3 regions of the Arthrobacter sp. zg-Y895 genome follow, and region 2 is predicted to be linked to each of the others. Evidence: riboswitches for the same ligand, from Rfam matches in the RefSeq annotation. Region 2 holds a riboswitch; each other region holds the start of a gene.
What was found. A riboswitch is a leader RNA that binds a small molecule or an ion and turns the genes downstream of it on or off. The one in region 2 is predicted to bind S-adenosylmethionine.

Region 1 (9,831 bases), on a different contig from region 2:
GCCCTGGCGCTCGACCTACGGGAGGGGCTGCGCTCCCTCTTCCTCACGCACCACGACGGCGGGGACCGCGCGGCTGCGCACGACGACGGCGGGCACCTGCACGGCACGCCGGCACCCGACGTCGTCACCGGCCTGGAGCGCCTGGACCGTGCCCTGGAGCAGCTTCCGGTTCGGGTCGTGGCCTCCGGAGGGGAGCCGCGCGTCGAACCGGTCCCCCAGCCCCCGGTGCGCGAGGCACTCGCCCGCATCGGTGCCGTCCTGGTCCATGCCGATCCGGCCCAGCTTCAGCGCCTGAAAGCGTGCCGGCGGGACGTCTGCCGCTGGGTCTTCTTCGACACTTCACGCAACCGGGGCGGAACCTGGTGCGCCATGGAGATCTGCGGCGCCCGCACGAAGATGCAGGCCTACCGCAAACGGAATGCCTAGCCCGAAATCCTGGCCCGCCCCCTTCCGGGAACTTACTTCTCCACCAGGGTCAGCACGTCATAGGTAGCCACCAGTTCGTCGTTCTGGTTGGTCAGCACCGCGTCCCAGGCCACCTCGCCGTACCCGTCCGTTTCACGCGGCGTGATCTTCTTGGCGGTCAGCGTCACACGGATGGAGTCCCCCGCGGCCACCGGCGTCAGGAACCGCAGGTTTTCCAGTCCGTAGTTGGCCAGCACCGGCCCCGGCGCAGGATCCACGAACAGGCCCGCACCCCAGGACAGCAGCAGGTAGCCGTGCGCCACGATGCCCGGGAAAAACGGATTCGCCTCCGCGGCTGCGGCGTCCGTGTGGGCGTAGAACGTGTCCCCGGTGGTCTCCGCAAAAGCGGCGATGTCCTCAAGGGTCACTTCCCGCAGATCCGACCGCACGGCGTCGCCCACCCGCAGCTCACTGAGGTGCTTGCGGAACGGATGTCCGGCGTCGAACCGGCGGTCCGCCCCCGGATGCCAGATACCGGTGAGGGCGGTGAGCATATTGGGTGAGCCCTGCACCGCGGTGCGCTGCATGTAATGCCGCACCGCACGGATGCCACCCAGCTCCTCGCCGCCGCCGGCACGGCCCGGACCGCCGTGCACCAGGTGGGGCACGGGCGAACCGTGCCCGGTGGAGGAACGGGCGTCTTCGCGGTTCAGGAACAATACCCGACCGTGGTGTCCGGCGATGCCGGTAAGCACTTCCCGGGCCACGTCCGGGTCATTGGTGCATACCGTAGCGACCAGCGATCCTCCGCCCCGCGCGGCCAGCCGGACGGCGTCGGCGACCTCGGTGTAGCCCACCACCGAGGCCACGGGGCCGAACGCTTCGATATTGTGCAGGGCATCCGCGTCGTTGTCCGGCCAGGTCAGCAGCAGCGGCTCCATGAAGGCGCCGTCCGGCGAGGTTCCCTCGCTTCCGTCGGCACGGACGACGTCGGGGGCGTCCAACGACCCCAGCGCCAGCTGCGCGCCGGCCGCCAGCATCCGCTGCACCGCTTCCCGGACGCCGTCGAGCTGCTCCCGGGAGGCCAGGGCACCCATGGTCACGTTTTCCGCACGCGGATCGCCCAGGACCACGCGCCCGCGGATGCGCTCCCCGGCCGCGGCAACCACATCATCGACCAGCCCGGCAGGGACGATGGCCCGGCGGATTGCGGTGCATTTCTGGCCGGCCTTGGCCGTGATCTCGGTGACCAGGGAGCGGATGAAGGCGTCAAACTCGGGGGTACCGGGAACGGCGTCCGGACCCAGGATCGCCGCGTTCAACGAATCCGTTTCCGCCGTGAAACGGACACCTCCTACGGCGATCTGCGGATGGGCACGCAGGCGTTCGGCGGTGGAGGCCGAGCCGGTGAAGGAGACCATGTCCCGGTAATCGAGGTGGTCCGGGAGGTCCCGCGCGGAACCGGAAATCAGCTGCAGGGATCCGGCGGGAAGGATGCCCGAGTCCACGATCATCCGCACGGCCGCTGCCGTGATGTACCCGGTGGGGCTGGCGGGCTTGACGATGCTCGGCACCCCGGCGAGGAACGCCGGGGCCAGTTTTTCCAGCATGCCCCAGACCGGAAAGTTGAAGGCGTTGATCTGCACGGCGACGCCCGGGATCCGGGTGTAGATGTGCTCACCCAGGAACGAGCCGTCCTTGGCGAGCTGTTCCACGCCGCCGTCAATGATCACGCTGGAGTTCGGCAGTTCGCGGCGGCCCTTGGAACCGTAGGCAAACAGGACACCGATCCCGCCGTCAATGTCCACCAGGGAATCGGTCCGGGTGGCGCCGCTGCGGGCGGACACGGCGTACAGCTCATCGCGCTGCGCATTGAGGTGCACTGCGAGTTCCTTGAGCAGCAGGGCCCGCTGGTGGAAGGTGGACTTCCCCAGTTCGGCCTGCCCTACGGTTCGGGCATAGTCGACGACGGCGGCGGTGTCCAGACCCTCGCTGCTGACCAGCGCCAGCAGCTCGCCGGTGCTGGCATCGTGCACTTCGGTTCCGCGGACTCCTGCGGGATCCGGTGTCCACCAGGACCCCCGAACGTAGCTGGGAACGGTTTCGACGTCGATGGCGGTGGCCGTCATTTCGCTGCCTTTCGAAACGGGAAGAAACCGCAGCCGTCCTCCTGCAGGCGTCACTGCCGCGGGATTACTGACCATGCGGTCGGTATATCGACACCCTAGCCGAAAGCGGCCCTTCCCACACCCGTTGGACTTTAAATACTGCTGCCGTGCCGACATGGTGTACCTCTGGTTGCCGCGGGTCCCTCCCCTGCGCCAGACTCGTGCCCTCGAACGTTTGCAGCACCCCCGCTAAGGAGCACGAGATGAGCCCCAAACCGCTGCTGTCCCGACGTCTGGCTGTCCTGGCAGTGACTACCACTGCCCTCCTGGCCGGAGGTGCTGCCCCGGCCAGCGCCGGCGGTGCCCACGGGCCCGATTCCCGCGGCGGGCATACGGTTGAGCACCGCGGCGGGCACGGGTACGGCGGCGGACACGGGCATGGGGGTGGGCACGGCGGCGGGCACGGGTACGGCGGCGGACACGGGCATGGGGGTGGGCACGGCGGCGGGCACGGTCGGGGGCACGGCAGTGTCGACTACGTGGCGTTCGGTGACTCCTATGCCTCCGGCTTCGGCGGCGGCCCCGTACTGGACACCTGCGGCCGGACGGCACAGGGCTACCCCGTGCTTCTGGACGCCCTGGACCGGGTAGAGCTGGACGGTAATGTCACCTGTTCGGGCGCCACTGCTCTCACAACCCCGCCCGACGCTCCGGTGGACCTTCCCGAGCAGATCGACGACGCCGCTGCCCGGGGCCTGCTGAATCGAAAGACGGACACCGTCACCGTGACCATCGGCGGCGATGACGTCCGGTTCGCTTCGGTGGTAGCCGCCTGCGCCGGGGCACAGCTGCCGGCCACCTGCGCCCCTGCCATCGATCAAGCTGCCGCTTACGCACAGACCGTCCTGGCACCACAGCTGGCAGCGGAGTTTGCCCGGATCGCTGAACTGGCTCCAAGGGCAACCCTGGTGGTGACGGGGTATCCGTACCTGTTTGAGCCCGGAACCCCCGGACCGCTCAGTACCGAGGCGCAGGCCCTCTTTACACGGGGTACCGATGCCTTGAACACGGTCATCGCGGAACAGGTTCCGGACAACGGGGTGTTCGTGGACGTGGTGGATGAGTTCGCCGGGCACGGCGTAGGGTCCACGGATTCCTGGATCATCTTCGATCTCCTAAGCCCGTACAACCTGCATCCCACGGAGACGGGATACCGGGAGGGCTACACCGCGGCCATCCTCGAGGACGCGGGCAGCGAGTTCGGGGTCGGCTGCCGCGGACGGCGCTAGACGCGGATGCCGCCGGGCGGCACCTCCCGGCCCAGAACCTCCCGTCCGGGCCGCCGTCAGGAGACCGGCAGCGGAACCGCGTGGCCGAACCGGAAGAGGTTCTGCGGATCGTAGGCGGCCTTGGCCGCCTGCAGCCGCCCGAAAACCTCCGGATCCCACGCAGGCCGGGCGCCTGCCTCCGTGCGTGCCGGTCCGCTGAGGTTGACCAGCGCGCCGGCAGCGTAGGGGCCGACGACGACGTCGAGCCGATCGAGGGCGGCTGCTGTGGCGTCCGCAGCCGGCGGGACGTTGAGTCCCACGGAGTAGAGGTTGAAGGCTGCCTCCCGGCCTGACACCGCATCCTCGAACGGAGGATCCAGAGCCAGTGATCCGCCCATCAACCGGATTTCCGTCATCATCAGCGGAGTATACGAACCCGGCCCCACCTGGCCCAGCACTCCGGCCGCCAGTTCATCGGGCAGCTCGGCCAGCAGGGTCCCGCGGTCCAGGGCGGGCACCGGTTCGTCCGGATCCATGTGGATGCTGCCCACTGCCCCGTAGTCCATCGGTCCGGCCGTATCCATGAAGGGCGCGGAGACATGCCGCATGGGTTCCAGCAGCGTGTCGCCCTCTTCCCGGCTGCCGAACACCGCGAACCGCAGGTGCACCGGCGCGGTACCGCGCAGTTCCTCGGGCAGGAAAGGGGCATCCGGCAGGTGCAGGAAGGCCAGGGACGCTGAAACATTTGTCGGCAGCTGGGGTGTCCAGGCACGGAAGGCGGCCAGGGCCTCCGGGCCGGCATCTTCCGGGTACATGATGCCGCCGCCGTAAAATTCCCGGAACGGGGTCAACCCGAGCGTCATGGCCGTGATGACGCCGAAGTTGCCCTTGCCGCCGCGCAGTGCCGCGAACAACCCGGCGTCCTCGGCGCTGCCTGCTTCGAGGTGCCTCAGGCTGCCGTCGGGGGTCACAACATCTATGGCCTGCACGTGGTCGCTGGCGAATCCCAGCGCCCGGCCCATCAGCGGCAGCCCCCCGCCGGACGCGTAGCCCACCACTCCCACCGTTCCGGAGGAGCCGTGCGGGCCCGTAAGCCCGAGCAGCACGGTCTTCTCCAGCACCGAGCGCCAGCTGACGCCGGCACCCACGGTGACCGTGCCTGCGTCGGAGTCCACCGCCAGGTCCTGCAGCCGGGACGTGTTGATCAGCAGGCCCTCGTCCATGGCGGCGGCAGCACCGTGGCCGGTTGCCTGCATCCCGACGGGGATGCCCCGCTCAGCGGCCCAGCGGACGGCGTTCTGTACATCCTCGACGTCGGCTGCACCGAGCACGGCATCGGGATGCTGGATCAACGAGGGGTTGAAGCCGGCGGTGTCTACGGCGTACCCGGGCTCCCCTGGACTGTTCAGCGGACCATGGACAACGCTGCGCAGGGTTTCGAGGTCGGCTGCCTGGATCATCTTCGGCTCCTTGTGGGCGGGTGTCCGCGGCCGCCGGTCCAGCGGACCGGAGATGCTGACAAAAAATGCTAGGCATCGATGTGCTTCCCTGCCTAGCCCCGCCGGACAGTTTCCGCTAGCTCCCGAGCACCTCCGCCAGATCGAACTTCACCGGCTCCTCCAGCTGCTCATAGGTGCAGGATTCGGGCGTCCGGTCCTGCCGCCAGCGGGAAAACTGGGCCACATGGCGGAACCGCTCCCCCTCCATGTGGTCGTAGCGCACCTCCACTACCCGTTCCGGGCGCAGCGGTACGAAAGAGAAGTCCTTTTTCCCGCTCCAGCGGCTGCCCTCGGAGTTGCGCGGGGTGCGCGTGCCCTTCTCCTGCTCCCCCTCGGCCCAGGGGTGTCCGTCCTCGACGGCGACCAGCGGCTGGAGTTCCTCGAACAGTTCCCGGCGGCGGTCCATCGGGAAGGAACTTGCTGCGCCCACGTTCACCAACACGCCGTCGTCGTTGTAGAGCCCCAGCAGCAGGGAGCCGATCAGATCGGGGCCGGATTTGTGCACCCGGTAGCCGGCGAGCACACAGTCCGCAGTGCGTTCGTGCTTGAGCTTGGCCATCGTGCGCTTGTTCGGCGCGTACGGGCCGTCCAGCGGTTTGGCCACCACGCCGTCCAGGCCGGCACCTTCAAAACGGCCGAACCAGTCCTGCGCCTGGTCGGCGTCGTCGGTGGCGGCGGTGACGGACACCGGTGCCTGTGCCGTTTTCAGCGCCTGGACCAGGGCCTCCCGGCGTTCGGAGAACGGCCGGTCCCGGTAGTCGACGTCGCCCAGGGCCAGCAGGTCGAAGGCCACAAATCGGGCGGGGGTTTCCTCCGCGAGCAGTTTCACCCGGCTGGCGGCGGGATGAATCCGCTGCTGCAGCAGTTCGAAGTCCAGCCGTTTGCCGTCCGGAGCCACCATGACGATCTCGCCGTCCAGCACGCACCTCTCGGGCAGGTTCGCTTTGAGGGCTTCGACGATTTCAGGGAAGTACCGCGTCATTGGCTTCTCGTTCCGGGAGCCGATCTCGACGTCGTCGCCGTCCCGGAAAATGATGGACCGGAATCCGTCCCATTTGGGTTCGTACAAGTAGTCCCCGCGGGGCAGGGCGCTGACGGATTTGGCCAGCATCGGGGCAACCGGGGGCATCACTGGAAGGTCCATGTGCCCATTCTTATCCGATTGCGGCCGGTTCCCCCAGCCCTGCTGTGAAGGCCGTGAGCAGGTCGCGGCCCTGCTCCCAGTAGCCCACCCCGCTCTTTTCGTTGATGTGGGCCAGCTCGCCGGCATCAATAACGGGCACCTTCCAGGCCGCGGCGATGCTTTGCGCGGCCGGCAGCGCACAGTACGGATCGCTCTCGCTGGCAATCAGCAGGCCGGGCACGGGCAGTTCCTGCATCCGCGGAGACCGGAACGTTCCTGCGGCCTGCGGAAACGAAGCGGCAACGGGATCGGGCGGGCTGACCAGGAACACCCCGTGGGCGCCGTCGGGGTTGCGCAGCAGCCATTCCACCGCCGCCAGGCAGCCCAGGCTGTGTGCCACCAGGACCGTCTGACCGTTCTGCGCGCCGGCGGCCCGGTCCAGCGCCGCCATCCAGTCCTCCAGCTCGGGTTCATCCCACGACGACGGCGCGATGCGGGTGACGTCCGGCAGCTCCGCCTCCCAGCGGCTCTGCCACTGCTCCGGTGGTGAGCCCTGATAGCCCGGGACCATGGTGATGTGCACTGGGGCTGTTTCCTTTCACTGGTTCGGCGCAGGTGACCGGGAATACTGCCGGCGTTTCCGGCGCTGGAGCTTGTATGAAGAAAATAGGATTCCTGTCCTTCGGACATTACCGGAATGCCGTGGGATCGATGACTCCCAGTGCGCAGGACGCAATACTGCAGCAGATTGAACTGACGGTCGCCGCCGAGGAAATCGGCGTCGACGGCGCGTACATGCGGGTGCACCACTTCGCCCCGCAGTTCTCCGCCCCCTTCCCCATGCTCTCCGCCATGGCGGCACGGACCAGCCGGATCGAGCTGGGCACGGGCGTGATCGACATGCGCTACATGAATCCGCTGGCGATGGCAGAAGACGCCGCAGTGGCGGACCTGATCAGCGGCGGCAGGCTGCAGCTCGGCATCAGCCGGGGATCCCCCGAGCCTGCCCTGCGCGGTTATGAGTCCTTCGGCTACGTTCCCGGCCCGGATTCCTCCGACGCGGAAATGGCCCGGCAGCACACCGAAGTGTTCCGTGCCGCCATTGCCGGCGCCGGGGTGGCGCAGGCTGATCCGGCCATGACCGGCAGCACCGGAGCCATGGCCATTGACCCGCTGTCCCCCGGACTGCCGGAGCGGATCTGGTGGGGGTCCGGGACCCGGGCCACCGCCAAGTGGACCGGCGAGCAGGGCATGAACCTGATGAGCTCCACGCTCCTGACCGAGGACACCGGGGTGCCGTTCGACCAGCTGCAGGCCGAGCAGATCGCGGTGTACCGGAAGGCCTGGGCCGACGCCGGACACCAGGGCACCCCGCGGGTGTCCGTCAGCCGCAGCATCATTCCGCTGGTGACCGGGCAGGACCGGCACTACTTCGGGCTGCGGGCGCAGGCCGAAGGCCGGGACCAGGTGGGCCACCTCGACGGCGGCTTGGCCCGGTTCGGGAAGAGCTACATCGGGGAACCGGACGTCATTGCCGCAGAGCTGGCCGCGGACGCCGCGGTGCAGGAGGCCGATACCGTCCTGGTGACCGTGCCGAACCAGCTGGGCGTGGAGTACAATGCACATCTGCTGGAGAGCATCGTCAAGCTTGTGGCCCCGGGGGCCGGCTGGCGGTAAGTCTCGTCCCTGGGGCCGGACCCGCCCCCTGCGGGCGGTCCCCCTAGAGTTCGCCCCCCCCTGCGGGCGGTCCCCCTAGAGTTCGCCCCCCCTGCGGGCGGTCCCCCTAGAGTTCGCCCCCCCCCTGCGGGCGGTCCCCCTAGAGTTCGCCCCCCTGCGGGCGGTCCCCCTAGAGTTCGTCCCCTGCGTCCGCCCCCTGCGGGGCTGGAACGGCGGCAACGAAATTCCCCGCTCGCAGAGCTCGCGGGAAATATTAAAGCCGCCTTCCTCCAGCCCCTCCGGCGGCGGCGTGTGGTGTCACCTTCCGGCGGCGCATGGGCCCCAGCTCCTCAGTGTCTCCGGTGGCGGGATGTGGCCCCCGTGTCTCCGGTGGCGGGTTCTGACCCCAGCTCCTGCGGCGGCGAGCGTGAGGATGTTCGTCCAGCGGTCTCCCGGGGTTGATGGCAGGTGAGGTGCGGAACGCAGGCTCCGGACGGGCCGGGTTAGGCGGCTTTAATAATCCTTGCGAGCTCTGCGAGCAGGGATTTTCGTTGCCGCCGTTCCGGTCCGCCCGGCGCACCCACCGGGAACGTACCCCCATCGCACCGCCCGACGCACCCACCGGAACGCGCACAACCGCACACCCGGAAACGGTCCTCTGTCGAAATGTCAGTGGCCTCAGCTACAGTAGTTTCAGCTTCACGAGATGTGGCCTTCGCCCGGTTTACCGGGCACAAAAGCTCCGACTGGCCCCACACCAACCCCACTGTTCGGCGGGTGGTTCGGATGACGAAGCGGCCTGCGTCATACGTCGCAGGCAAGGACAACCTGCAAAGGAACCCACTGTGAGCATTTCCAGTGTCAGCAAATCCGGTCTCAGCAACTGCAGCGGCTTCGCCCCGGGGCACAACATCCATTGGATCCATCGCCGCCGCCTCGAGGGCTGGGAGCAGTGGTCGGACGTCGAAGTCACGGCCGATCCGCAGCTGGACCTCATCTATCTGGTGTCCGACGGAACCCAGCACCTGATGTGGTTCCACAACGTTCCGGCCGTCGCCACTGCGCTCGCGGCCGCCGTCGACACCCCGCAGTGGTGCCAGCGCTATTCCACACTGATGGTGCCCGGCGGATTCGATTCGGATGCCCGGAGTTCTTTTTTCTACTTGGCCCGGCCGGAGCAGGTGGTTCCATGCAACGGCTCCCTGGTTCGGGCCCCGGAAACTGAGCGGATCGAAAAGGCCGGCTCCTAGCCGTTCTGCTACGCCCCGGGATCCCAACGGATACCGGGGCAGAGCAAGCTACGCGGAGGAAACCGGTCGCAGGGGAACGTCGGGGTGCGTGCCCTCCGCTACGAGGCCAGCCACGGACCCCGGCGTTAGCTGTCCAGAAGGCAGACGGCAGCTACTGCTGCAGCAGCTCCGGCGGCACGCTGTAGATGAGGATGACACCCAGCAGGTTTTTGGCGGCGTGCACACCGTAGGAAAGCATGAAGTTGTTTCCGGCCCAGACGTAGATGCCCACAAGGGTGGCTCCCATCGCCAGGTAGGGCATCAGCACCGGGAGGGACAGGGATTCCTTGCCCACAATGTGGATGGAGGCGAACAACAGGACCGACAGGATGCAGCAACCCCAGAGATTCCAGTAGCGGCTGAGCTTGCCGATCAGCAGGTGCCGGAAAATGTACTCCTCGACAAAGGGCGCCAGCACCACCAGCAGCGGCACCACCAGCCACGGCGAAACGGACCCCACAAATCCCTCCACGGCTTCCTGGT
Region 2 (9,831 bases):
AGCTGTCCGGCGCCGGCCCGGCCGCGGGGCAGGGCCAGGCTGATGCCGATCATGACCACCAGCCCCACCAGGAAGCTGACCAGGGCGGCGGCCAGGCCGTCGTCGAGCCGTTCCCCCAGGGCGCCGTTGACGCGGGCCTGGGACGGGATGGCAACCCCGGCGAGCAGGGACAGGGGCAGACCGATCAGCGGGGACATCCGCACAGCATTTGGCACCCGACTACCCTACAACCGTCAACGGCTCGGACCGGCCAGCGGAAGCAGCGGCGGGAAAGTCGGGCAGAATGGAGGCATGAGTTCCTCCGATGCCCAAGACCTTCCCATCCGCGACGAAATGATCCGCCTGGGCCAGCTGCTCAAGCTCGCCAACCTGGCCGAGGACGGCATCCAGGCCAAACAGCTGATCGAAGACGGAATGGTCAAGGTCAACGGCGACATTGAAGAGCGCCGCGGCCGCCAGCTGCACGCCGGCGACCTCGTCTCCGTCAACGGCGAAACGGTGCGGGTTACCCGCGAGGGCTAGTTCGCCCGGGTGTTGGCGCGCAGCACCGTATGCACCAGGAACTCCTTCACATGGCCCAGCTCCTGCATGTTGATGCCGTGGCCCATGTTCGAATAGAGGATCTTGGTCAGTGCGGTGTGGGCATTGAGCCACGCGTGCGTGTATTCGATCCGCGGCGCGTCGATGACCGGGTCGGCCTGGTCGCGTCCCCAGAAGAACTGCATGCCGCCCGGCTGCAGTTCGTCGTCGTGGAAGAACGGGTTGTCCTGCGAAGGGACCACAAAACCGGAGAGTCCGACGACGGCGGCGAAGTCCTGCGGCCGGTGCCGCATCAGGGTGGTGGCCACGGCCATCCCCATCGAAAAGCCCAAGAGGCTGACGCTGGTGTGATTGTCCCGAACGGTGTCGAGCCATGCGGCGACGTCCGCTACCGAATCAACCACTGCGTCCACTGAGTAATCGGCGTCGCTCATCAGCGGGAACCAGGTGTAGCCCGGCCCGGAGGCCTGCGGTGCCCGGACCGAAGCGATGGTGAAGTCAGAGGGCAGGTAATCGGCCAGCCCCATCAGGTCCTCTTCATTGGCCAGGTAACCGTGGAACAGCACCAGCAGCGGGGTGCCGGCCCGTTCGGCTTCGGGTTTGGACCAGAGGACAACAGGATTCCACGCGGATTTCGTCATGCATTTATTCTGGCATGCCGGTATTTACAACCTACGGTCGCGTAGCCAAGGGTCGGTTTGCAAGTATTGACCGGTGAGTACAAATTCCTTGCCCGAAGCCGTTTCCGCCCCCGATTCCCGGCAGGCGCAGCAGCCGCTGCACCTCTGGTCCCGGTTCGTGGCCATGGGCGATTCCTTCACCGAGGGCATCGGCGATCCCAATCCGGACAGTCCGGGCGGCAACCGCGGCTGGGCGGACCGGGTGGCGGAGGAACTGGCTTCGGGGCAGCCCGACTTTTCCTACGCGAACCTCGCCATCCGGGGACGGCTGCTGAACCAGATCATTGACGAGCAGCTGGAGCCGGCCCTCGCCTTGAAGCCGGACCTGGTCACCATCTGCGCAGGCGGCAACGACGTGATCCGTCCCGGCGGCGATCCGGACCGGCTGGCCGAACGCATGGACGGCGCCGTGGCCCGGCTGCGCGGATCAGGTGCCGGGGTGGTCCTGTTTACCGGCCCTGATCTCGGGAGCACTCCTGTGCTGGGCGGTGTCCGGGGCCGGGCGGCGATCTACAACGAAAACCTGCGGACCGTAGCCAAGCGGCACGGCGCCGTCATTGCCGACATGTGGGCGCTGCGCGAGTTGAATGATCCGCAGATGTGGGCTCCGGACCGCCTGCATTTCTCCCCGCTGGGACACCACACCATTGCCGCGATGGTGCTGGATACCCTGCAGGTGCCGCATTCACTGCAGCCCCTGGAGACCAAACCGCTGCCTGCAAAAAACTGGCGGACGGCGCGCTCCGAGGACATGGTCTGGGCCCGCGAGTTCCTGTTCCCGTGGGTGGTCCGCCGGGTGCGGCACCAGTCCTCGGGTGACGGGATCTCCGCCAAGCGTCCCGAGGCCGGACCGATGTTCGGGCAGCGGATGCCGCAGGGATCAGCTGACTAGACCTGCTTTCAGGAGCCGCCCGCCTGCTGTGCCTGGTCGGTCTTTTCGGCCTGCTCAATGAGGTTCGCCAGGTGGAAGGCCCACCCTTCCCGGTGGGCTGCGGAGAGTTCGGCACCCACTCCGGCGTCGAGCGCTGCAAAGCCGCTCTCGGTCACTGCCACCCCCGTGGCATCTATTTCGTCGGTCAGTTCGAAACTGACCACTGTGTGGGCACCCCATTCGGGTGCGGTCCAGCGGAAGGAAAGCAGCCGGCCGGGGGCGACGGCCAGGACCGTACCGGTGGCTGTGTGCTCCACTCCGTCCTCGCTCCACCGCTCTTTCAGGGGCGCTCCGGGATGCGCAGCGAAGTCCATGTCCGGCCACCAGGCCGCCCGGTTATCAACGAGCACGTGCCAGAGAACCTCCGGGGTGCACTGCGCCCGGCCGGAAAGCGAGATCCGATCTGCCATGGGGAATGTTCTCCCATGAATTGCCGCGGCGGGCAAGGGGTAGGCCCCTGTTGTCCGCCGAACGGGGTTGGTATAACTGCGGATATCCCTGCAGTTCCTCTAAAAAGAGGTGGCCCGCCATGCCCGCTGCACCCGATCGTTTCCCTGCCGGTTCCCCCTGCTGGGCGGATCTGGCCTCCTCCGATCCTGCCCGGGCCCGGGAGTTCTATGCCGGACTGCTCGGCTGGGACGCTGTGGACCTGGGCAGGGAATCCGGACATTACCTCCACTTCCGGCACAACGGGGACGTGGTGGCCGGCATGATGCAGAACTCGCCGGAGAACACGTTCCCGGATTTCTGGACCGTGTACCTTGCCTCCGACGACGCCGGCGCCACAGCCGATTCCGCTGCCGCCGCCGGAGGGCAGGTGATGCTGGACCCGGCGCGTGCCCTGGACCAGGGCACGGTGGCAGTGGTTGGCGACCCCACCGGAGCGGCCATCGGTGTCTGGCAGCCGGATACCCACCGGGGATTCGCGCGGATCGATGAGACCCGGGCACCGGTCTGGTACGAGCTCATGACCAATGACTATCCGGCGGCCCTGGCGTTTTACCGGAACGTGTTCGGCTGGGAAACAGAGGTCCTGTCAGACACCGACGAGTTCCGCTACTCCACGCTGCAAAGCAACGGCCGTCCGGTGGCCGGGGTGATGGATGCCGCCGCTGAACTCCCGGAGGACGTCCCCTCCCACTGGGAGATCTACTTCGGCCATGCGGACATCGACGCCGCGGCCGAGCAGGCGGAGCAGCTGGGCGGATCGGTGTTGAGCGTGCCGGAGGATTCCGACTTCGGCCGGATGGTCCAGCTGGCCGACCCCACCGGAGCAGCGTTTTGGCTGATGGAGGCCCCGGACGCCTAAGCGTCCTACCCGAACACCTCCCGCTTCAAGGCACCGGAAATCTCCCGGACGCTGGTCAGGAAACCGTCATGCCCGATGGGTGCCCGAATGAGATGGACCTGCGTTCCCCGGGGCAGGGCCGCTGCCAGATCCGCCGACTGCTGGGGAAAGTAGAGCCGGTCCGATTCCACCGCGGCAATGAAGAAGTCCGCCGTCGTGCCTGCGAGCGCCGCGCGCAGGCTTCCCCGGCCCCGGGCGACGTCGTGGCTGACCAGGGCTTCGGTGAGCGCCAGATAGCTGTTGGCATCGAACCGGTCGGCCAGTTTCCGGGCCTGGTGGTCCAGGTAGCTCTCCACGGAGTACCGGCCCCTTCCGGCCGCGTAGGCGGCGCCGAAAGGGTCCTCGGACGCCTGGGAACTGCGTCCGAACCGGTATTCCAGTTCCGGTTCGGACCGGTAGGTGATGTGCGCAATCCGGCGGGCCAGGCCGAGGCCGGCCAGCGGAGGCGTGCCGTTGTAATAGTCGCCTCCGTTGAAATCCGGATCCAGCCGGATAGCGGCCAGCTGCGCCTGGGCAAACGCGATCTGCTCGGCCGTGCTGGCTGCGGTGGCTGCGATCACCCCGCAGTGCCGCACCCGGTCCGGTTCGGTCACCGCCCATTCCAGCGCCCGCGCTCCCCCGAGCGAACCGCCCAGCACGGCATGCCACCGTGCAATTCCCAGCCGGTCCGCCAGCCGCGCCTCCGCCCGGACCGAATCCCGGACGGTGACGAACGGAAACCTTGAGCCCCACGGCAATCCGTCCGGGTCAGCCGAGGCAGGTCCCGTGGAGCCGTAGCAACCGCCCAGCATGTTGACCGAGACCACGAAGTACCGGCGAGTGTCCACAGTCCGGCCCGGGCCCACCAGCTCCTCCCACCAGCCCGGTTCGGTGCTGCTCCCGCGGGCTACGTGGGTGCTGCCGGTCAGCGCATGCGGAACCAGCACGGCGTTGCCGGCGTCCGGGTCCAGCTGCCCCCACGTCTCGTAGGCCAGGACGACGTCGGGCAGGTACCCTCCGGTTTCCAGCTCCAGTCCGCCGATGGAGGCGTACTGCAGCACCCCATCCTGATTGGAGGGGTGCTGCAGCGGGGGCACCGTCAGCGGCTCGTGCCGGGGTGCCGGGTGCCGTGACACGGGCGCTATGCTCCCTTGGCGGCCCGGAACCCTGCGTCAAGGTCCGCGAGGATGTCGTCGATGTGCTCGATGCCGACCGAGAGGCGCACCAGTCCGGGGCTGACCCCTGCGGCGAGCTGTGCTTCGGCACCCAGTTGGCTGTGGGTGGTCGACGCCGGGTGGATCACCAGGGAACGGACGTCTCCGACATTGGCCACGTGTGAGTGCAGCTCCAGTCCGTCCACAAAGCGCTTGCCGGCGTCGATGCCGCCCTCGATCTCGAAGGAGACAATGGCGCCGGTGCCGCGCGGCCCGTATTTGCGGCCACGCTCAAACCACGGACTGGACTCGAGGCCCGCGTACGCAACCGACACGACGTCGTCGTGGCCTTCCAGCCAGTTCGCTACGGCGACGGCGTTGGCTACGTGCCGCTCCAGCCGCAGGCTCAGCGTTTCCAGTCCCTGGGCAATCAGGAACGCGTTGAACGGCGACACGGCGGACCCGAGGTCCCGCAGCAGCTGCACCCGCGCCTTCAGGATGAAAGCCAGGTTCGCCCCGAGGGCCCCGTTGACGCCGAGGTCCCGGGCGTAAACGAGCCCGTTGTAGCTTTCGTCCGGGGTATTGAACCCGGGGAACTTCTCCGGATCCGCGGCGAAGTCGAAGTTGCCCGAATCGACGATGACGCCGGCAATGGCCGTCCCGTGCCCGCCGAGGTACTTCGTGGCCGAGTGGACCACTATGTCGGCTCCCCATTCGATCGGACGGATCAGGTACGGCGTCGACAGCGTGTTGTCCACGATCAGCGGCACGCCCGCCTCGTGGGCCACGGCGCTGATGCCCTCCAGGTCCAGGACATCCTGGCGGGGATTGGAGACCACCTCGCCGAAGAAGGCCTTGGTATTGGGCCGGACGGCATCGCGCCAGTGGTCCAGGTTGTCCGGGTCCTGCACGAAGGTGGTTTCGATGCCGAACCGCTTCAGGGTGTGCTTCAGCAGGTTGTAGGTCCCGCCGTAGAGGCTGGGGCTGGCGACCACATGGTCACCGGCCTGCGCCAGGTTCAGCAGCGCGAAGGTTTCGGCCGCCTGCCCGGACGCCAGCAGCAGGGCGCCGACGCCGCCCTCAAGGGAGGCAATCCGGTTTTCCACCGCTTCCTGGGTAGGGTTGCCGATCCGGGTGTAGATCGGTTCCAGTTCGGCCAGGGCAAACCGGTTCGCAGCGGCCTCTGCACTCGGAAAAACGAAGGATGTCGTCTGGTAGATCGGCAGGGCACGAGCGCCGGTGACGGCGTCGGGCTCCTGGCCTACATGGATCTGGCGGGTTTCAAATGACCAGTCTGCACTCATGATGCTCCTTCAAACCAGGGGCCGCACAACGCCGCCGGGGTGCATCCGGGTACGCCGGATGTCCGGTGGGGTCGTGGGACCCGCGCTTGCCGGACGCCCGTTTGGCGTACGGCCAGGTCTTCACCCGGGGCACCCCACCGCGGTTGGAGGGTTGCCGGCCAGCAAGCCGGGGCTATCTGCTGGCACTCATGACCTGCACCTATGGAAACCGATATGCCGCCGTCGCGCAACCTCTGTGACGCACCGTGAAATGCCGGAGCCTTTTGGCTGTAATCCGGTACTGCGTCGGGGAACATTCCGCACTTAGGCTTCCCTTGGTCGAGACGGGTATCACAACGTGTCACAATGGGCCGCATGCGCTTGGACCATGTTTCTTATGCCTGTGAACCTGACGGTCTTTTGGCCACTACCGAGAGGATTGCTGCTGCTCTCGGCGCCGATTTCGTGAAGGGTGGCGTCCACCCCCGATTCGGTACCCGCAATATGATCCTGCCCCTGGCCAACAACCAGTACGTCGAGGTGGTGGAGGTCCTGAACCACCCGGCGTCGGACAAGGCGCCGTTCGGCCAGGCCGTGCGCCAGCGCTCCGAATGCGGCGGCGGCTGGATGGGCTGGTGTGTTGCCGTTGATGACCTCTCGCCCTTCGAGGAACGTCTCGGCCGGCAGTCCGTCCCGGGCAACCGCAAGTTCCCCGACGGGCAGGAGCTGACCTGGCGGCAGATCGGCATCAACGGCTTGATTGCCGATCCGCAGGTGCCCTACCTGCTCCGCTGGGACGACGGCACAGCGGAGCTGCACCCCTCCAACGCCATTCCGGGAATGCCCGGTTCGGTGAAGCTGAAGTCCCTGACCATTGCCGGGTCCGCCGCACGCGTCACCGACTGGCTGGGCCATCCCGTGGAGAAGCCGCTGGAGAACGTGGATGTCACGTGGATTGCCCCGGCCGGCACACCGGGCATCATGTCCGTCACCTTCGACACCGCGAACGGTCCTGTCGAGATCTAGCACTGGGTTTCTGCTGCTTCTGCTGCCGTTTTGGGGTTTTCCTGCCGGTTCGGGAAATCCCTGCGCTGCGCCGTGGCAGGAATTTCCCAAACCGGCAGGCTTTTCCCGAAATGTGCCCGCACGGTGCCCCCCCCTGCGGTATGTCCGGTTCCCTGCGGTCTGTCCCCGCACTGAGTCCGAACCCCTGCGGTCTGTCCCTGCGCTGTGTCCGGATCCCTGCGGTATGTCCGGATTCCTGCACCGCGCGGCGCAGGAATCGTCACAAACCGCAGGGATCGCGACAAACCGCAGGGCATTGCCACGCCGATGGGGCTCCACAAACCGCAGGCATCGCGACAAACCGCGGGGCTTCGCCAGACCGAGGCGCCCGAGGGTTTTCCACAATAGGGGGGCATACCCTCGCGGGTCCGCTGTTACCCATCCATCTTTGAGCCCATGGATCCGGAGCTCATTTTCACAGCCGATGCGGAGGCCCACGGTGCTTACCGCCGTGCCTTAGCCTCGAGCTGCCGGTCCGGTCAGCTGATCCGCGTCCGTCATGGTGCCTACATGAAGGCGGATGAGTGGCAGCATCTTTCTCCCTGGGAACAGCAACGGGTGCGGATCCGGGCGGCCGTGGAACAGGGACACGGTCAGCGCATCCTTATCCAGCAATCTGCTGCCGTCATGTGGGGGCTGCCCGTCATTGGACACTCTGCTGAGGTTCTGCTGTTGGCCGTACCTCCCACTCATGGCCAGCGCCGTGGTGGGCTCCGCTGGGTGGAGCGTCAGCTGTTGGAACCGGTCACCACCTTGGATGAGGTGGCCCTGACGTCCCGGGCGCAGACCGTCCTGGACATGGCTGCCTATCTCCCTTTCGAGCACGCAGTTCCGGCCATGGACCACGTGCTACGGCCGGATACCGTTCGTGGTTTGCCTCCCCTGGCAAAGGACCGCCTGCGGGAAACAGCCGGGAACCTGCCCGGTCAGGTTAAGCAGCTCCGAGCTCAGCGGGTTGTCGACTTCGCCGATCCACATTCCGAATCGGCGGGTGAGTCCTACTCCCGGGCAGTGATTCACCGGCACCGTTTCCTTCCGCCGGAACTCCAGCAACAGTTCAACACGTCCGCGGGCCGCTTCCGGGTCGACTTTTATTGGCGCGAGCAGAGGCTCGTTGGGGAATTCGACGGCGCAGTGAAATACGGTCGGGGCGATGCAGCCCTTGCCCCTTCGTGGGACACGCTGCGTCAGGAGAAACGGCGCGAAGATGCCCTCCGCGCAACGGGGGTCAGTTTTATACGCTGGTCCTGGGACGACATCTCAAGAGAGCCCCAGCACCCTGAGTCCTTGGTACAGCGCTTGCTCCGCGCTGGTCTCCCCCGCTCCCGACGCCACTGATTCCCTCCGGATTGTCCGAATCCCTGCGGTTTGTGGCAATCCCTGCGCCGCGCGGCGCAGGGAATCGGACAATCTGCAGGGATCCGGACAAAACGAGGCAAACCCGCAGCAAGACGGGTCAGCCCCCGGCAGCCCGGCGAAGCCCCGCATTGATCCCCCGCACCAGCTCGGCGTCGAGCTTTACCACCCGGCGGTCATAGGTAAGCAGCCCGTTGACCTCGTCCTCGACGTCGGTGAGCTGGGTGTAGACCGTGGCGGCCAGCCCGCCGGCGACCGCAGGTTCAATCTGCCGCCGGTGCAGCCGCTCGTAGGCGCGGGCCAGGGCACTCCGGGACCGGAACCGCCGGTAACCGAACTCCTTGTTGTTGAAGGTGTGCCCGGGGATCCGCAGGCTGTACCCGCCGTATTCGGACAGCACCACTGCACGGCCGCCGGCCAGCCAGCCCTTCCGCAGCCGAAAGGGCACAAAGTAGACGTGCACGCTTTTGAGGTCTCCCCCGCCCTGGTCATGCCAGCCGCTGGCGTGGTCGATGGTCCGGGTCGGGTCCAGGCTTCGCAGCAGTTCGGCGACGGCATTGGCATCGAACTGGCCCCATCCTTCATTGAACGGCACCCACACCGCGATGGACGGGCTGTTGCCCAGCAGCTCCACCGTGCCGTGCAGTTCGGCCAGGAACTGTTCCCTGCCCTGCTCGTCGGCACGCCCGAAGGCCGCGTAGTCGCCGTCGGCCCGGTGCGCCGCACCCACCGCGGGGGCAGTGACAACGGAGTGTTTATAGGTCGTGCCGCCGTTGACCAGGTCCTGCCAGACGAGGATGCCCAGCCGGTCTGCGTGGTAATACCAGCGCAGGGGCTCGATCTTGATGTGCTTGCGCAGCATGTTGAAGCCCAGGTCCTTCGCCGCACGGATGTCGGAGGCCAGGGCCTCGTCCGACGGCGCGGTGTACAGCCCTTCCGGCCAGTACCCCTGGTCCAGCAGGCCCGCGTGAAAATACGGCCGCCCGTTCAGCAGCAACCGGAGGTGCCCGGCGTCGTCGGGTCCCGTTCCTACGGTCCGCAGCGCCGTATAGCTGCGCACACGGTCCGCTTCCTTCCCGCCGGTGAGCAGCCGCACGGTGACGTCGTAAAGGAACGGGTCCTCCGGGGACCAGAGGTGCGGATCCGGTATCGGGATCCGCGCCGGCGTACCGGGAACGACGACGACGGCCGCCACCGGGTGCCCGCCCGCGGCTAAGGTGACTTCCGCCTGCAGGTCAGTGCTGTCCGGGGCGGACCGGACATCGTCGACCAGCACCGTGGCGGTCACCGAGTCGAGGTCCGGGACAAGGACCAGACGGGTGATGCTCGCCTGCGGCACCGCTTCCAGCCAGACCGTCTGCCAGATCCCGGATTGTGCGGTGTACCAGATCCCGCCGCGGTCCAGGGTCTGCTTGCCGCGGCTGGCGGAACCGGCGTTGCTCAGGTCACGGACCCGGACCACGATTTCGTGCTCAGCCCCGGGTGAACCGCCGTC
Region 3 (9,831 bases), on a different contig from region 2:
CAAAGTGATGACGCGCTATCCCAAGGACCTTCCGGTGATCCGTCACCACCGGGTCCGGAAAATCACGGTGACCGTCGCGGAACCCACGCAGACCCAGCTCGACGGCGACCTGACCGGTCCCGCCACCACCATCGCGGTGGAGGTGGACGCCGGCGCCCTGCTGGTCCGGGTGCCGCCCTCGCCCGCCCTGCCGCCGGAGGCATAAAAACGGCGCCGCACCGGTGGGTGCGGCGCCGTTTCGCAGGAAGGCGTTACTTGCCGTCCTGGGTGCCCTCGGAGTCGGTGTAACCGCCTTCGCGGTCCTCGTCCGTCTTGGCGCCTTCCGTGGCGGTGTACTTGCCTTCGTCCTCGTTGGGAGAGGACTGCTCGCGGATCAGTGCCTCTTCCTCGGCAAAGCGGATGTCGTTGCCCTGGTCGCCGACATCGCCGCGGTAGTTATCGTCGTTGGTGGAAACACCGCTGGGCTTCGGGTCCTTGAGCTGCTCTTGTTCGTTGGGGTACTCGCTCATGCCGGCACCTTCCTTCTTGTGGTGGTTGTCCAGTGCGCCAATACTGCGCGCGCCTTCCATCAGCATACTTATTGCCGGTCCCGGCGGAAACACCCGGTTAATCCTCGAGCATGTTCCGGGTTGCGGTCTCCGACGCGGAGAACCCCGTCACGGGGATGACCTGGCCGTCGAAGAAGCGGTCCACCACGCGGGGATCGATGTAGGACTTGCGGGCGATTGCCGGGGTGTTGCCCAGATGCTCCGCCACGTCGCGTGCGGTTGCTGCCACGGCCTTCTGCTTCGCCCGGTTGGTAGCGGCTGCCGGCGCCATCCGGGCCAGGGACATGGCCGCCACCACCGTGGCCTGCCAGGTGCGGAAGTCCTTGGCGCTGAATTCTCCGCCCGTGACCTCCCTCAGGAAGGCATTCAGCTGGGCGGCATCCACGCTGTGCCAGGCGCCGTCCGCGCCGAGGTAGGCCAGGGCCGTGTCCGCGTCCGGGCGGCGGAGCATCGGTTCGAGGGCCGCCGCGAGGTCGGCATCCTTGATGGAGGTGTGCCACTCCTGGCCGCTCTTGCCGGGGAAGTCGAAACGCACTTCGGTTCCGTCCAGCCGCACATGCTCGATCCGCAGGGTGGTGGTGCCGTAGGACCCGTTGGCGTCCGCATACCGGGCGCCGCCGACGCGCAGCGCGCCGGCGTCGACAATCCGCAGGGCTGCGGCCAGGGCGCGTTCCGAGCTGCAGCCCTCGGCGCGCAGGTGCTTGGTGATCAGGCGGCGGGCCGCCGGAAGGGACTGGGCGAACGCGAGGGCGCGGTCGAATTTCTCCCGGTCCTTCATTTCACGCCACTGCGGGTGGTAAATGTACTGCTTGCGTCCGGCGGCGTCGGTTCCCGTTGCCTGGATGTGGCCGTTGGCGTACGGGCTGATCCAGACATCCGTCCAGGCCGGCGGAATGGCCAGCGAGCGGATCCGCGCCACGACCGTGCGGTCGGTGATGACGTTTCCGCGGACATCCCGGTAACTGAATCCCTTGCCCCAGCGCCGGCGGGAGTAGCCGGGATGTTCGCAGTTGCTTCGCCGCAGTCGGCCCATGATGCGTCCCTTTCACCCGCCGCGGAACGGTTCGGCCGCAGCTTCCAGCCCTAGTATCCGTTCAGCAGGGACTCGAACCAAATGTCAGCGGCCCGAAATGCCTCGTCGCTGGTGTGCCGGGGTATCTCCGACTCGCGGTGGTCCGCCCGCGGATAGGACCCCAGGAAACGCAGTTCCGGGCTGATCCGGTGCAGGCCCTTCAACGCATCCGCCATCCGGGCATCGGCAACATGGCCGTCGGCGTCGATGCTGAAGAAATAATCACCGAGGAACATACCCGTGGGACGGGACTCGATCCGACTCAGGTTCACCCCGCGGGTGGAGAACTGCTCGAGGATTTCCATCAGGGCACCCGGATGGTCCTCCGGCAGGGGAACTACCAGGGTGGTCTTGTCGGAGCCGGTTGGTTCGGGAAGCAGGCCGGGCAGGCTGATCATGACGAACCTGGTGACGGCGTCGCGCACATCGCCGATGTCCTCCCCCAGGACTTCCAGCCCGAGCCGCTGCGCCACCAGCGGCGCGCAGATCGCGGCGTCGAAGGACGGATCGGCTTCGCTCAGTTCAACTGCTGCTGCGGCCGTTGAGGAAGCGGGCAGATATTCCGCCTCGGGAATATTTCCCGCAGCCCATTCCCGGCACTGCGCCCAGGCATGGGTGTGGGTGGAAACCGTGCGAATATCCGCCAGGGCCACCCCCGGGCGCGCCGCCAGGACAAAGGTGATGGGAACCAGGATTTCCCTCAGTATCCGCAGCGAGGCACCGGCGGAAAGCGCATCGAGGGTGGCACTGACGCCGCCCTCCACCGAGTTTTCAATCGGCACGACTGCAGCGGTGGCCTGCCCCGAGCGGACCATTTCCAGTGCGGAATTCACGCTGGGCGCCGGAATGCGGACGGCGTCCTGGGCGCCCGGGATGGTCAGCAGTGCAGCCTCCGTGAAGGTGCCCTCCGGGCCGAGGTAGGCATAAACCACGGTTTCCCCCAGCGGACCGCGGTGGTGCGGGGCGGCCTGGGTGTCGGCGGCATGCGTCATTTAACGGTCGGTTCCTGCCCGTTGTCGGACACCATGGGCTTCCCCGCCTCGAGCCAGGCACCCATCCCGCCGTTTACGTTGACGGCGGAGTAGCCGTTGGCTTCCAGCCACTGGGTGGCCCGGGCACTGCGGCCGCCGGTGCGGCAGATGACGGCAAGGTCCTGGTCCGGGTCCAGATCGTCAAGGGCCTCGGGCAGCCGGTCGAGCGGGATGTGGAGGGCGCCGTCAACGTGGCCGGCTTCCCACTCGTAGTCTTCCCGTACGTCGAGGATCTTCGCGCCCTCGGGAATGGTGTCTACGGTAACGCTCTGCATCTCACTCATTGCTGCCCTCACTGTCGTACGGAAATGTAGCCCCGCGCGCGGTTCCGGGCACGCCCGGGCCCGCCGTACGGTGCCGTTTTGTCCAGCCTATAGTGGGACGCGGTCCGAGAGAATAAACGCCCGGACGCCGCCCGCACCGAAAGGCACGCTATGCCCGCTCCCCACGAGATGACCGCCGTCGAACTCCGGGATGCCCTGGCCTCCGGCGGGCTCGGGGCGGAGGAAGCCACGGACCATTACCTGCGGCGCATCGAAGAGCTCAACCCGGGATTGGGGGCCTTCCTCACGCCGACGCCGGAACTCGCCGTCGCCGAGGCGAGGGCTGCGGATGCACACCGTGCCCGTGGCGGAGAACTGGGCCTGCTGCACGGAATGCCGCTGGCGCACAAGGACCTCACCGATGTGGCCGGCGTGCGCACCACCATGGGCAGCACGGCCCTGGACCCGTGGATAGCCCGGGAGGACGCGCCCCTGCCGGCCGTCCTTCGCCGGGCCGGGGCGATCAGCCTCGGCAAGACCCAGGTCCCCGAATTCGGGCTCAGCAGTTACAGCGAAAACCGGGTGGGTCCGCCGGCGCGGAACCCGCGCGATCAGCGGCTCAGCCCCGGGGGATCCTCCGGCGGCAGCGCGGCCGCAGTCGCCGCCGGGTTGGTCCCCTTTGCGCCGGGTACCGACGGCGGCGGCTCGGTGCGCATCCCTGCGGCGGCTACCGGACTGGTGGGCCTGAAGCCCAACCGCGGGCGGATCCCGGCCGGTTCGGGGCAGCAGGACCTGGGGCAATTCGTGGTGGCCGGCCCGCTGGCCCGGAACGCGGCGGATGCGGCACTGCTGCTGGATGCGATGGTGGACGAACCCAATTACCGTGCCACCAGCGCGGCCCCCGCCACCGGAAGCTTCCTCGAGGCCGCGCTGCGGGCCGAGGGCAGGTTCCGGATCGGGATCAGCACGCGCTCACCCTTTGAATCCAGATTGGAGATCCGGCTTGATCCCGAGGCGGTACAGGCGCTCGACGCCGGTATCGCGGCCCTGACCGGTGCCGGCCACGATCTGCTGGACACGGACCTGGTTTATGACGAACGGTATCCGGACGCATTCCAGGTGGTGTGGACGGCCGGGCTGGCCACCGCCGTTCTGGCACCGGGCGGGGAAGAACGGCTGACCGATCTGGCCGCCGTCATGCGTCAGCGCGCCCTTCGGCGCAGTGCCGCGGACCTGGTGGCCGCCGTCGACGTCCTCCGCGCCTTCGAGGCCGAAACCATCCGGCAGTACAGCGCCTACGACATGATCCTGACGCCTACCCTGGCAATGCCGCCACGGCCCCTCGGCTGGTACACCAGCGACGATGCCGGCGCCGGTGACCGGGCGGACGAGGATTACGCACGGCAGTGCCGGTACTCCCCCTTCACCTCCATGGTGAATGTCTGCGGGCTTCCCGCGATTACCCTGCCGGTGCTGGATACCGCGGACGGACTACCCATGGGGATCCAGCTGATCGGGCGGCCCGGTGCGGAAGCGGATCTGCTGGCCGTGGCGGCCCAGCTGGGGTACTGACCTAGAAGAGGCCTGCCAGCAGCCGGTCGGATTCCCGCTGTCCCTCGACATCGAAGGCACCGCCGGTAACGAGCAGCTCGTCCGCACCGGCGGAAGCCACCAGGTCCTCGAGCCTGCCGTGCACCTGTTCCACTGTTCCGTAGACAGAGGTCTCAAGGGTGGAGCGGACCAGGTCCTGCTGCCGTCCGGACAGTTCGGCGGCGCTGTGCGCTGCTGACAGGGCGGGGAACACCCCCTTGGTCCGGGAATCGGCCAGGGCATGCGCCTCGGGCAGCAGCAGTTCCCTTGCCTCTTCTTCACTGCCGGCCACGGCGACGTTGGCTGCCGCCAGCACGTAGGGCCGGGGAAAACGGTCCGAGGGGCGGAAGGCGGAGCGGTACCGTTCCAGCGCGCCTGTCTGCCCGGCACTGTTCTGCCGGAACAGCGCCGGGCCGCCGAGGACGACGCCCAGGCCGGCGCGTGCTGCTATTTCCACTCCTGCTCCGGTGGCAAGCACAAACACCGGCGTCCGTCCGCCGTCCTGCGGGCGGGCGGTGATCGGCGCGGTGCCGTCGAGATAGGCGAGCAGTTCCGCCAGCTGCGCTTCGAATTCCTCCGCTTCGGCCGGTCCGGCGCGCAGTGCCTTCCGCACCGCCGGAGTGAAACCGAGGGAACGGCCGAGGCCAAGATCAATCCGGCCGGGATACAGGGCCTGCAGCGTCGCCGCCTGCTCGGCCACGACCAGCGGCTGGTGGTTCGGCAGCATCACGCCGCCGGAGCCGATCCGGATGTTTTTGGTGCGTGCCGCCAGGGCGGCCATCAGGACGGCGGGGGCCGAGCCGGCAATTCCGGCCACGGCGTGGTGCTCGGCAACCCAAAAGCGCCGGTAACCCAGCCGGTCTGCCGATTCGGCACGTGCAAGCACTGCATTGAGCGCATCCGACTCGGGAAACCCTTCACGGGAGTTTGCACGGTCAAGGATCGAGACGGGAACGCTGAGGCTTGGCATACCCATGCCAACCCCCTGCCTGCTTAGGGAATTCCGCCGCAGCCGTGCAAATCCGCGCGTCATGCAGGCACGTAAGCATGTAACGCGGGCAAAATCATCCGTTTTTCATGTGACCTTCAACATACCTCAACGGAAAGCTGCCTAGTCTCCGGCGGTTTCTTTAAGTTCGGGCTGCTTGACCCCCGCGAGGGAGTGGGAATATTAACCTCGTGAGCCATACCCCCAGTACCTCAGGCGTACAAGAAGCGCGTAAAACCTTCTTCGGCCATCCCCGGATGTTGGCCAACCTCTTCAGCGTTGAGCTGTGGGAGCGATTCTCCTTCTACGGCATGCAGGGCATCCTGCTGTACTACATGTACTACAGCACCACCGACGGCGGCCTCGGCATCGACGAAGCCATTGCCGTCTCCCTGGTCGGCGCCTATGGCGGTGGCGTATACCTCTCCACCATCCTCGGTGCATGGCTGGCGGACCGCGTCTTCGGCGCAGAACGAGTGCTGTTCTACGCTGCCGCGCTGGTCATGCTGGGCCACATTTCCCTGGCCGTCCTGCCAGGCGCCGTCGGACTGGCCGCCGGCCTGATCCTGATCGCCCTGGGCTCCGGCGGTGTGAAGGCCAACGCGACATCGCTCGTCGGCACCCTGTACGACGAAAAGGACCAGCGCCGCGACGCCGGCTTCTCCATCTTCTACATGGGCATCAACATCGGTGCCCTGATCGGCCCGATCCTGACCGGCCTGGCCTGGACCGAATACGGATTCCACTACGGCTTCGGCCTGGCCGCCATCGGCATGGCCATCGGCCTGGTCCAGTACGGGTTGACCCGCAAGAACCTGCCCGAATCCGCCCACGAGGTAGCCAACCCGCTGCCGAAGCAGCAGTTCATGAAGGTCGGCCTCATCGCGGCTGCCGCACTGGTCGTCATCGTGCTGGCCGTTGTCTTCGAAGTGTTGACCGCCAAGAACCTCGCGGTGGTTATGGCGATCCTCGCCATCGTGGCCGCCGTCGCGTACTTCGTGATCATCCTCAGCAGCAAGAAGGTGAGCCAGGTGGAACGCCGCCGGGTGTACTCCTTCATGCCGCTGTTTATTGCCAGTGCTGCTTTCTGGGCCCTGTTCCAGCAGCAGTTCACGGTGGTCGCAATGTACGCGGATAGCTCGCTGAACCGCAGCATCTTCGGCTGGGAGATGCCGCCGAGCTGGGTGCAGTCCATCAACCCGGTCTTCATCATCATCTTCGCAGCCGTCTTCGCCGGCGTCTGGACCAAGATGGGCGACCGCCAGCCGTCCTCCCCGCTGAAGTTCGCCATGGGCCTGGCCGTTATGGGCCTCGCCTTCCTGGCCTTCATTCCGTTCTCCGGCGGCGCGCCGAACAGCACCCCGCTGCTGGCCATGGCCGGCATCCTGCTGCTGTTCACGTTTGCTGAACTGTTCCTGTCCCCGATCGGCCTGTCCGTGGCAACCAAGCTGGCCCCGGAAGTCTTCCGGACCCAGATGGTGGCACTGTTCTTCCTGTCGGTCTCCCTGGGCACCACCCTGGCGGGCTGGCTGGCACAGTTCTACGACCCGGCAACCGAAGTCAGCTACTTCACCTTCAGCGGCGTTACCGCGATCGTCCTGGGCATTGCCCTGGCTGCGGCTACCCCGGGCATCAAGAAGCTCATGGGCGGCGTGCGCTAGCAGGCAGGCACCAAGCGTTTCACTAAGGACGGCGGCACCGGAACACTCCGGTGCCGCCGTCCTTTTTGCCGTCCCGTTCCGTACTTGGCTGCATCCCTGCAGCATGGTTAGGATGGGTCCCAGCTTCAGGAGACACGGCCGCCAAGCTCCGACTTGGCCGTGCACCAACCCCATGCTTCACGGGTGGTTCGGATGACGAAGCGGCCTGCACCGCCTTTTGGGCATCCGGTGCGGGCAAGAGCACAGATTCCTAAAGGATCACTGCCATGCGCAAAAGCACTGACCGTATTTTGACCACCCACGCCGGTTCCCTCCCCCGGACCCCTGAACTGCTTGCCGCAAACGCGGCCCGTGAAACCGACCCCGCGGATACGGAAGGCTACGCCGAACTCCTGCAGGCCGCCGTCGCCGACCTCGTGCGGCGCCAGCGCCAGGCGGGCATCGACATCCCCAACGACGGCGAATACGGGCATGCGATGTCCGCGAACGTCGACTACGGGGCCTGGTGGTCCTATTCGTTTGCCCGGCTTGGCGGCCTGAGCGTTGCCGAAACGGGGATCTGGAACATGGAACCGCACCGCTCCGAGCCCGGCAACGTTGTCCTCACCAGTTTCGGGGACCGCCGCGACCGGCAGCGCTTCGCCGATGCCTACACCGACCCAACCTCCGGCATCACCACCGGGGCGCAGAAGGTCTTTCCCAAGGTCACGGGTCCGGTGGAATACACGGGGTACGACGCCGTGGCCAGCGACATTGCCAACCTCAAGTCCGGTTTGGCCGAGGCAGGTTTGTCCGAGGGTTTCCTCGCCTCGCTCTCGCCCGGCTCCTGTTCGCGGATTACCAACGAGTACTACGCGACGGAGGAGGAGTTCATCTACGCCTGCGCGGATGCCATGCGGGAGGAATACCTTGCCATCGTGGACGCCGGGCTGATCGTCCAGATCGATGATCCGTCGATTGCCGAGAACTGGGACCAGATCAACCCCGAGCCGTCGGTGGCGGACTACCTCAAGTTCACGCAGATCCGGGTCGAAGCCCTGAACTATGCCCTGCGCGGCCTGCCCGAGGAACAGGTCCGCTTCCACCTGTGCTGGGGTTCCTGGCACGGGCCGCACACTACGGACATCGAGTTCCGCCACCTGGTGGACACCCTGCTGCAGATTAACGCCGGAGGCTACAGCTTCGAGGCAGGCAACGTGCGGCATGAGCACGAATGGCGGGTCTGGGAAGATACCAAGCTGCCGGACGGGAAGGTCCTCATTCCCGGCGTGGTCTCCCATGCCACCAACGTGGTGGAACATCCGGAACTGGTGGCGGACCGGATTGAACGCTTCGCCCGGCTGGTGGGTCGCGAGAACGTCATTGCGTCCACCGACTGCGGGCTGGGCGGCCGGGTGCATCCCCAGATCGCGGCGGCCAAGCTGGAGACGCTCGGAGAAGGTGCCCGGCTGGCCAGCGCCCGGCTCTGGTAGGCAGGCACGCAGGGACTGAACAAGGAAAAGGGCCACTGACCGGTGCGAAGGTGCGGCGGGCGGAACCGGCATCCCGCCCGCCGCACCCTTGCCCGTCGCCTTAGCCGTCCAGTCCGGCGCTGACCAGCGCCAGCATGCCGCTTACTGCCGCCAGGGCACCGAGTGCACAGACGGAATTGAACGCGTCCGCTCCGGCCTGCCGCCGGTCCCGCCCGAAGAGGATCCCCGCCGCGGCCCAGGCCGCCGCGAAAGCCAAAGCCGGCAACGGTCCGCTGGCAAAACCCGCGGCGGTTTCCGCCCAGGCCGGCAGTGCGAACGCCGAGCGCTGCGTCCAGAAAAACCAGAACACCGGTGCGGCGCACAGGTAGAGCACGTTGAAGAAAACCATCATGGCCCGGGCGCCGCGGCGCAGGCCGTCGTGCGGCAATGCTCGCTGCGGCGGCACGGAACTACTCGAAGTGGCCATCAGCTTCCTTCCCCCGCCGCACCCGCGGCTTCGGCTAGAAGCATACGGCTGTCCCTGCGTTTCTACGTGTACGGCGCGTCTGACGCCGACTGCGTTTCTTTGGCATGCTTAGGGGTATGTCTAATCGTGCCGGCCAACGCGCCGAACCTTCCGACCTTGTAGATCTCACCGCGCTCTTGGACGCCTATTACGACGTCGTACCGGATCCGTCCAACGTTGCCCAGCGCGTGGCCTTCGGCACCTCCGGGCACCGCGGCTCCTCCCTCAACGGCGCCTTCAATGAGCAGCACATCGCCGCCATCACCCAGGCCATCGTGGAGTACCGCACATCCGCAGGCATCACCGGGCCGCTGTTCATGGGCAAGGACACGCACGCCCTGTCCGAACCGGCGCAGAACACCGCCCTGGAGGTCCTGGCCGCCAACGGCGTAAATGTGCAGATCGACGCACGAAACGGATTCACCCCCACCCCGGCCGTGAGCCATGCCATCCTGGTGCATAATTCCACGCGCACGGAACAGGCTGACGGCATTGTGGTCACCCCTTCGCACAACCCTCCGGCGGACGGCGGCTTCAAGTACAACCCGCCCACGGGCGGACCCGCCGGATCGGACATCACCAACTGGATTGCCGACCGCGCCAACCAGCTGCTGGAGAACGGCCTGGACGGGGTCCGGCGCATCCCGCTGGGTGAAGCACGCCTGGCAGATTCGGTGGGCACCTATGACTTCCTGGCGCAT

Region 1: it holds a riboswitch for S-adenosylmethionine, as region 2 does, so the genes downstream of both, LJ760_RS02770 (hypothetical protein) here and LJ760_RS16475 (bifunctional o-acetylhomoserine/o-acetylserine sulfhydrylase) in region 2, are expected to answer to the same signal.
Region 3: it holds a riboswitch for S-adenosylmethionine, as region 2 does, so the genes downstream of both, LJ760_RS05935 (cobalamin-independent methionine synthase II family protein) here and LJ760_RS16475 (bifunctional o-acetylhomoserine/o-acetylserine sulfhydrylase) in region 2, are expected to answer to the same signal.

What each region holds. Positions count from the first base shown of each region.
Region 1 is NZ_JAJFZY010000003.1:215,715-225,545, forward strand. It holds gene LJ760_RS02735 (CGNR zinc finger domain-containing protein) at 1-426, shown strand, start outside; gene paaZ (phenylacetic acid degradation bifunctional protein PaaZ) at 459-2,534, opposite strand; gene LJ760_RS02745 (SGNH/GDSL hydrolase family protein) at 2,777-3,802, shown strand; gene LJ760_RS02750 (FAD-binding oxidoreductase) at 3,859-5,241, opposite strand; gene LJ760_RS02755 (ATP-dependent DNA ligase) at 5,357-6,424, opposite strand; gene LJ760_RS02760 (RBBP9/YdeN family alpha/beta hydrolase) at 6,435-6,986, opposite strand; gene LJ760_RS02765 (LLM class flavin-dependent oxidoreductase) at 7,061-8,080, shown strand; SAM riboswitch class IV at 8,757-8,889, shown strand; gene LJ760_RS02770 (hypothetical protein) at 8,905-9,309, shown strand; gene LJ760_RS02775 (CPBP family intramembrane glutamic endopeptidase) at 9,461-9,831, opposite strand, start outside.
Region 2 is NZ_JAJFZY010000013.1:27,024-36,854, reverse strand. It holds gene LJ760_RS16510 (DMT family transporter) at 1-215, opposite strand, end outside; gene LJ760_RS16505 (RNA-binding S4 domain-containing protein) at 292-522, shown strand; gene LJ760_RS16500 (alpha/beta hydrolase) at 519-1,181, opposite strand; gene LJ760_RS16495 (SGNH/GDSL hydrolase family protein) at 1,270-2,112, shown strand; gene LJ760_RS16490 (SRPBCC domain-containing protein) at 2,121-2,561, opposite strand; gene LJ760_RS16485 (VOC family protein) at 2,681-3,460, shown strand; gene metX (homoserine O-acetyltransferase MetX) at 3,466-4,581, opposite strand; gene LJ760_RS16475 (bifunctional o-acetylhomoserine/o-acetylserine sulfhydrylase) at 4,620-5,936, opposite strand; SAM riboswitch class IV at 6,014-6,130, opposite strand; gene LJ760_RS16470 (VOC family protein) at 6,291-6,941, shown strand; gene LJ760_RS16465 (endonuclease domain-containing protein) at 7,491-8,318, shown strand; gene LJ760_RS16460 (glycoside hydrolase family 2 protein) at 8,437-9,831, opposite strand, start outside.
Region 3 is NZ_JAJFZY010000003.1:884,203-894,033, reverse strand. It holds gene LJ760_RS05975 (diacylglycerol/lipid kinase family protein) at 1-205, shown strand, start outside; gene LJ760_RS05970 (hypothetical protein) at 252-569, opposite strand; gene LJ760_RS05965 (DNA topoisomerase IB) at 607-1,581, opposite strand; gene pheA (prephenate dehydratase) at 1,632-2,612, opposite strand; gene LJ760_RS05955 (rhodanese-like domain-containing protein) at 2,609-2,935, opposite strand; gene LJ760_RS05950 (amidase) at 3,086-4,486, shown strand; gene LJ760_RS05945 (MsnO8 family LLM class oxidoreductase) at 4,488-5,480, opposite strand; gene LJ760_RS05940 (peptide MFS transporter) at 5,684-7,153, shown strand; SAM riboswitch class IV at 7,277-7,400, shown strand; gene LJ760_RS05935 (cobalamin-independent methionine synthase II family protein) at 7,420-8,625, shown strand; gene LJ760_RS05930 (hypothetical protein) at 8,726-9,091, opposite strand; gene pgm (phosphoglucomutase (alpha-D-glucose-1,6-bisphosphate-dependent)) at 9,208-9,831, shown strand, end outside.